Regions from separate parts of the Geobacillus sp. YHL genome, predicted to be linked through region 2. Evidence: riboswitches for the same ligand, from Rfam matches in the RefSeq annotation. Region 2 holds a riboswitch; each other region holds the start of a gene.
The links. Region 2 has a riboswitch for cobalamin ahead of JCR24_RS03720 ((2Fe-2S) ferredoxin domain-containing protein). Riboswitches for the same ligand answer to the same signal wherever they lie in the genome.

Region 1 (2,260 bases), on a different contig from region 2:
CGCCAAAACGGCGACAAGCGTCGCCATGCCGCATAAAATGCTCACGATCGGCAACGTGAACGTGCCAAAGAGCGGCCATTGCCAGCCGAGAAAGATGACGAGCACCGCCCCGACCGAGGCGCCGGACGAGACGCCGAGCGTGTACGGATCGGCGAGCGCATTTTTCAACAACCCTTGGAACGCCGCGCCAGCCAGCGCCAATGACGCCCCGACCAAAAAAGCGAGCACGACGCGCGGCAAGCGGATCGCCATCACGATCGGCACCCAATCAGCCGGAATGTGGCGAGGCAGCGCCGCTCCGAACCATTCAGCCGCCAAAATGCGGACAATAGAAGAAAAGGGAATCGACAGCGATCCTGTCGATATCCCTACGAGCAACGATAACATGGCCGCCGTGACGGCCAATATATACATCCACGTTTTACTTGAACACATCCGGGTAAATGGCTTTGGCAAGTTCCTCGACCCCTTCGACAAGGCGCGGACCCGGGCGGCTTACTAAGTCGGTGTTGACGTCATACACCCGCTTGTTTTTCACCGCCGGCACGTCTTTCCAAGCGGCGCGCGCAAACACTTGCTTCGCTCCGCCGTATGTCGTGATGATCACATCCGGCTTATAGGCTACGGCTTTTTCTTCCGTCACCATCGGCCAGCCTTCCAAGCTGCCGGCGACGTTTTTCGCTGAAATCACTTGAAGCATCTCATCCATAAACGTCCCTTTGCCGGCCGTATACAGCTGCGGCGGCGGCGACACTTCAATCCAGACGTTCGCTTGTTTGTCCGCCGGGATTTGTTTCGCTTTTTCTTGAATTTGCGCAAGCTTCTCTTTCATATCCTTAATCACTTGCTTCGCTTTGTCTGTCGTCCCGGTCGCTTTGCCGATCAAGTCGATGGACGCATACACATCGTCGAACGACTTCGCGTCATTCACGACAAGCACGGTGATGCCGGCGTCTTTCAATTGCTTGAGGCCATCGCGCGAGTTATGGGCGCTTGACGCGTGGGCCAAGACAAGATCCGGTTTGAGCGAAATGATTTTCTCGACGTTGAATTCCATGCCGCCGATTTTCGTTTTCGTTTTGACGTCTTCCGGGTAATTGTCAAAATCGCTGACGCCGACGATCTTATCGCCCAACCCCAACGCATAGGCGATTTCCGTATTGCTTGGGATGAGCGAGACGATCTTTTTCGGTTCCGCTTTGATCGTGACATCCTCGCCAAGCCCGTCTTTCACCGTCACCGGAAACGCCGCTTGTTCCGTTTTCGGTTCTTCTTTTTTCGCTGGCTGGGCGTTGCTATTGGCTCCACCGCTGCAGCCGACCAGCACGGCGGCCAGAAGGAAGAACACCGCCACCACCGCCGGCCATGTCCAACGTTTCATCCGTCATTCCCCCTTCAGTGATGTATGTACAATAAAAAACGCCCATTCCGCCTAAATCTGGGAATGAGCGCGAAACAGACCGCCAATGGGCACAACAATGCCCTATGCGACTGTTTCCGCGTCTCACCCCCCGAAGATTCGGAAACTGCGGCAAGCAAGGCAGGTCTACTGGCTCATGCTTCATCCTACTCTGAAGCCTTCCCGTACGGAAAACAGCGCAAGCCATCCGTCCGTACAGTGGCGATTTCATTTCGTCCGCATTGACAGTTGCGGGGACAGCTCCGGATTCCCACCGGATTCCCTATTAAGCCTTTTCGGCGCCTTGCTGCGAATGGATTCAGTTATGGGATATGGACATTTTTATAATAATGCAGCGTTTAGCATTTGACAACTATGAATTTACAGCACTTCACCTTCCCACTCTTGCAGATAATCGAGACGGATTCATGACCCATGCTTCATAAGGAACAGAGCATCCCCTTTTCATCGCATCGAGCACCCGCGATTTCAAATGCGGCCATGTCACATATTCATCAATATTCGACTCATCGATCAACACAAACTTCGCCTCTTGAATTTCCTCAGGCTGGGGAAAAACGTTTCCTTTCACATATGTCGCTTTAAATGCAATGTTTATGATATTTTTAGTTTCATTGTAGTACACGCCGCTGACCCCAATGAGACGGATGTCAACGCCAGTCTCTTCATGCACCTCACGATGAACGGCCCGATCGAGCGGCTCGCCCGGTTCAACTTGTCCACCCGGCATTTCCCACGTATCGGAGCGGTCATAGCTTTTAACAAGCAAAACCTCTCCCGTGTCATTCGTAATATAGGCTGAAACGGTGATAATGGCTTGTTGGTGTTTATCCATCAAGC
Region 2 (2,260 bases):
TCAAGGAAGGTCTAAGTTGATTCATAATATGGTGATTGATACTGGTGCGGCGAAAACAGTGATTTCTCAAAATGCAGTAGAAGATATTCATTTGCGGGTAGAGCCGGGCGATCGTATTGTGGCTTATTACGGAATCGGTGGGAAAGAGTACGCGTTTACAAAAAAATTAGACTGTATTCAGCTAGATTCTTTCCAGCTAAGAGAGTATGAAATTGATTTTAGCGGGATGGACTATGAGGGGATTAACGGTTTGTTAGGATTGGATATATTGCTGGGCGCTGGATTTGTCTTAGACCTGGACAAGTTGGAGATGTATCGTTCTGGTTGAAATGGAACGCCCGCTCGAAATGCCAAAAAGAAGGAAAAGGCGCCCGCGACGTTGCGCTCGAGTTTGGCGGCGTCCGCTGGGAGCCAGGGGCGTACGTGTACGCTGATGCGGACGGCGTTGTCGTCGCCAACAAAGATTTGTCGGCAAAAAACGGTTGACGGCAACGCATTGGTTGTACTACGATGAAAACGGATGCTTGTTCCATGACAGCGCATATATGGCGGTAAGACAAACAAGGTGCCTAAGCCTGCTTAAGGGCTTGGGTGAAAAGGGAAGCCCGGTGAAAATCCGGCACGGTGCCCGCCACTGTGATGGAGAGCTTTGCGGCAACAAGTCACTGAAGGATGCTTCGGGAAGACGCCGCCAAGCGATGATCCTAAGTCAGGAGACCTGCCTTGTTTGGATCGGACGGATGCCTACGGGACTATAGGCAGACGTGCGGGAGAATGACGGCTTTAGGGGCCCTGTTTGGGCCGTTTACGGCTTTCGTATACATTTTTCTGCACCTCTGCTGTAGAGGTGCTTTTTCTTTTGTCGAAAAACCGTCCGTCTGCCGCATTTCATTCTACCATTCTAGCAAAAGGGGGGATTTGGTGGCGACGTGGGATTTGCGGGGAATGAAGCATCATGTGCTCATTTGCAACGGAGGGACGTGCCTCCGCCATGGCGGAGATGACGTGACAACCGCGGTGCGCGAGGAAATCGCCCGCCTTGGGCTTGACGACGCTGTCCATACAACAAGGACGCGCTGCAACGGACGCTGTCAAGATGCGTGTGTGATGATCGTCTACCCGGATGGCGTCTGGTACCGGTTGATGACACCGGAGAAGGCAAAAGAGGTCGTCCATCGCCATTTGCAAAACGGCGAGCCGCTTCGCGCGTGGGCGACGTATGAATACCGTGAAGACGGGTTGACCCGTCTTGGTGGGACGGAGTCGGTTATTGGCGTTCGAAAGAGGAGGACGTAATGATGGAATGGGCCAGTTATGTAATGTTAGCGATATTTCTCGGCATGCGTCATGGGATGGACAGCGACCATGTCGCGGCCATTGCGGATATGGTCGGAAGCGAGTCGCGGCGAAGACAGCAGTTGGCGCTCGGAATCATGTACGCTATTGGACACGGAGCAATCGTGTTTGTCATGGGGGTGGCGGCGCTCATGGTCGGCGCCCGGCTTCCCGAGTCGTCAGCCGCCGCCATTGAGCTCTTAGTTGGCGTTACGCTTGTGCTTCTTGGCGGGATGATGCTTTTTTCTCTTTTTCGGCGGGGTGAGGTGAAAAGCCGGTTTCAGCTCCTTTATGAGTTCGGCCATACGGTTACTCGATGGCTGCGGGGAAGGCGGGAAATGGACAGTTGCCGTTCTTTTTCGCATGTTGGTTGGGCTGGCGCCTTGATCATCGGCATCATTCATGGCATTGGCGTCGAAAGCCCGACCCAGCTAGCCATTATCACCCACGCGGTCGGAAAAGTGCGTGTGAGCGCCGCTGTCCTTCAGCTTGTGCTGTTTGTCGCCGGCTTGCTCATTGCGACGATTGCTACAGCGGCTGGATTATCGTGGGGATTTTGGAAAGCAAAGCAGCGGGAACGACTGTTTTATGTCCTTGGTGCGGTCACAGGGATTTACAGCATATGGTTAGGGATGTCGATGATAATCGAGATATGGAGAGGGGGGCTGTAAAGTGGGCGGCAAATTGCTCATTGTCGGCTTTGGCCCGGGAAGCGTCGACCATATGACGAAACGGGCTCGGGAAGCGATTGAAGAAAGCGACGTCATCATTGGCTACAAAACGTACATCGAACTTGTGCGCGATCTGATTGTCGGAAAGGAAATCATCAGCACGGGCATGACGGAAGAGGTGAGCCGCGCCCAAGCGGCGGTGAAATGGGCGGAGCGCGGCAAAACGGTCGCCGTCATTTCAAGCGGTGACGCCG
Region 3 (2,260 bases), on a different contig from region 2:
ACGGGAAAAGCTGCTCGAATCGCTGAAAGAGGAGTTGGAGGGGCTTCGCCAACTCCCCAATGAAGCTCATCATAAGGCCACCTGCCGGCTGCGTTCCCATCCGTCCTACGGAAAATACTTGCGTCAATTGAAGGATGGAACGCTTCGCATCGACAAGCAAGCGGTTCGTGAAGCGGAAAAGTACGATGGCAAATATCTCATCCGAACCTCCGATGACACCTTGTCTGCCGAGGATGTCGCGCTTGGGTATAAGCAACTGGTGGATATCGAGCAGGCCTTTCGGACGTTGAAATCAACACTCGAGCTGCGCCCCATGTATCATCGCTTGGAAGACCGTATCCGGGCGCATGTGCTGCTCAGTTGGCTGGCTCTCTTGCTGGTTCGGATCGTGGAGATCCGAACTCATGAATCGTGGCCGAAAGTAAGAGACGAATGCGAGCGTCTCATGCTTGGACATTTTTCTTCAAAAAACGGCGACCTTTATCAACGAACCGAACTGACGGCCAAACAAGCGCTATTCCTTGCGGCTCTAGGGCTGGAACCTCCTCCAAAGATTCTAGGCATCCACCCTCGCACCTAGATACACGCCCGAAGTGTGCCCAAATGCCTCCGATCCCTTTTGTATCAAGGGGCGAGAGGCATTTTGTTTGCCTAGTGACTGTCGAACTCGGGTTCCCCAACGCCGCCCAAAATATCTTGAAAGAAGGGCTTCGTTGGCTGTCTTCGGAAGGCAACCAAACCGTGGGATGCACGGGGATGGCTTGGCTGGCAACCTGACGTGGGGCGGGTGTTCCAAAGAATCTCCCACCTCTACGCATTTGCGTAGGTGGGAGAGTGTTCAGGAACGGAATATGAACAAAAAACGATAATTGGCAGAAAGGAAAATTCCATTCAACTGCTCTTGCAATTTTCCCGGTTTTGGTATATGCTTGTTCCATCAGGATGCTAAAATACTATATATTGGTTTTGAAGTCTTGTTGTACAACTACATATCGTTCTGCCAAGCAATGGTGTCCATCAGGACTTAATAGGGAATCCGGTGTGAATCCGGAACTGCCCCCGCAACTGTATGTGCGGACGAAATGGGATGGCCACTGGCGGCAAGAGCCATTCGGCGCGCCGCTGGGAAGGCCCCAAAGTAGGACGATGCACGAGTCAGGAGACCTGCCTTGCTTGGAACGTTTCATGTTCTTCGGGGTGTGAGAAGATGAAACGATAGGGGAAAAGAAAAAGGGTTTCGTATGCCTTTTTTCCGTCTGTCGTTTCATCCGCTCGCCTGCCCGAGCGGATTTTTTATTGAAGGAGTGGGGAAACGAATGACCGCATTGACGAAAATGATCATCATCGATGACCAAGGGAAGCCGGTTTCTTTTTCACGTGAAGAGTTTGCGTCGCTGATTGGGCAAGCCGCCGCTGGATTCGGCCGTCTGTCGCTTGATGAATACGTCGAGCGTGTTTGGCAGCTTCTCAGTCGAAAGGAGTCCGTCACGGTAGAACAGCTGCACCAAACGGCTATTTTGGAAGGACTTTCTTACATTGATGAAGATGAGCCGGACTGGACATTTGTGTGCGCCCGGCTGTATTTGCGGCAATTGTACCGTGAAGCGGCGCGGCAGCGTGGGTATGACGAGCGCGAGCGGTATGGCGATTTCTACTCGCTGCTTGTTGCGCTGACAGAACAAGGGGTGTACAGTCCGCTGCTGCTTGAACGTTATACGAAAGAAGAAATTGATGCCATCGGTGCGTTTCTTGATCCGGAGAAGGACAAGCTGTTTACGTACATCGGGCTGCGCACGCTCGCTGATCGGTATTTGGCCCGCGATTATGAGCGGCGGCTGTATGAATTGCCGCAGGAGCGGTTTCTTGTCATCGCCATGACGCTAATGGCGAATGAACCACCCAAGCGGCGCCTTGAGCTCGTGAAGGAAGCGTATTGGGCGTTAAGCAACTTATACATGACCGTGGCGACGCCGACGCTTGCCAATGCCGGAAAGTCATACGGCCAGCTGTCGAGCTGCTTTGTCGACACGGTCGATGACAGCTTGCAAGGGATTTATGACAGCAACACCGACATCGCCAATTTGTCGAAATCGGGCGGCGGCATCGGCGTCTATTTAGGCAAAATCCGTTCGCGCGGCAGCGACATCAAAGGATTCAAAGGGGTCTCCTCCGGCGTCATCCCGTGGATGAAGCAGTTGAACAATACAGCGGTGAGCGTCGATCAGTTGGGACAGCGAAAAGGGGCCATTTCCGTCTATTT

Region 1: linked by a shared signal. The riboswitch ahead of JCR24_RS08835 (ABC transporter substrate-binding protein) and the one ahead of JCR24_RS03720 ((2Fe-2S) ferredoxin domain-containing protein) in region 2 are both predicted to bind cobalamin.
Region 3: linked by a shared signal. The riboswitch ahead of JCR24_RS13535 (ribonucleoside-diphosphate reductase subunit alpha) and the one ahead of JCR24_RS03720 ((2Fe-2S) ferredoxin domain-containing protein) in region 2 are both predicted to bind cobalamin.

The regions. Positions count from the first base shown of each region.
Region 1 is NZ_JAEIGB010000007.1:101,492-103,751, forward strand. Features, by position in the region: gene JCR24_RS08830 (FecCD family ABC transporter permease) at 1-435, opposite strand, end outside; gene JCR24_RS08835 (ABC transporter substrate-binding protein) at 422-1,381, opposite strand; cobalamin riboswitch at 1,523-1,721, opposite strand; gene JCR24_RS08840 (NUDIX hydrolase) at 1,791-2,258, opposite strand.
Region 2 is NZ_JAEIGB010000002.1:238,207-240,466, reverse strand. Features, by position in the region: gene JCR24_RS03730 (retropepsin-like aspartic protease) at 1-328, shown strand, start outside; partial or broken gene JCR24_RS03725 (RraA family protein) at 346-486, shown strand; cobalamin riboswitch at 547-740, shown strand; gene JCR24_RS03720 ((2Fe-2S) ferredoxin domain-containing protein) at 922-1,296, shown strand; gene JCR24_RS03715 (HoxN/HupN/NixA family nickel/cobalt transporter) at 1,299-2,006, shown strand; gene cobJ (precorrin-3B C(17)-methyltransferase) at 2,008-2,260, shown strand, end outside.
Region 3 is NZ_JAEIGB010000018.1:12,425-14,684, forward strand. Features, by position in the region: gene JCR24_RS13530 (IS1634 family transposase) at 1-580, shown strand, start outside; cobalamin riboswitch at 991-1,186, shown strand; gene JCR24_RS13535 (ribonucleoside-diphosphate reductase subunit alpha) at 1,242-2,260, shown strand, end outside.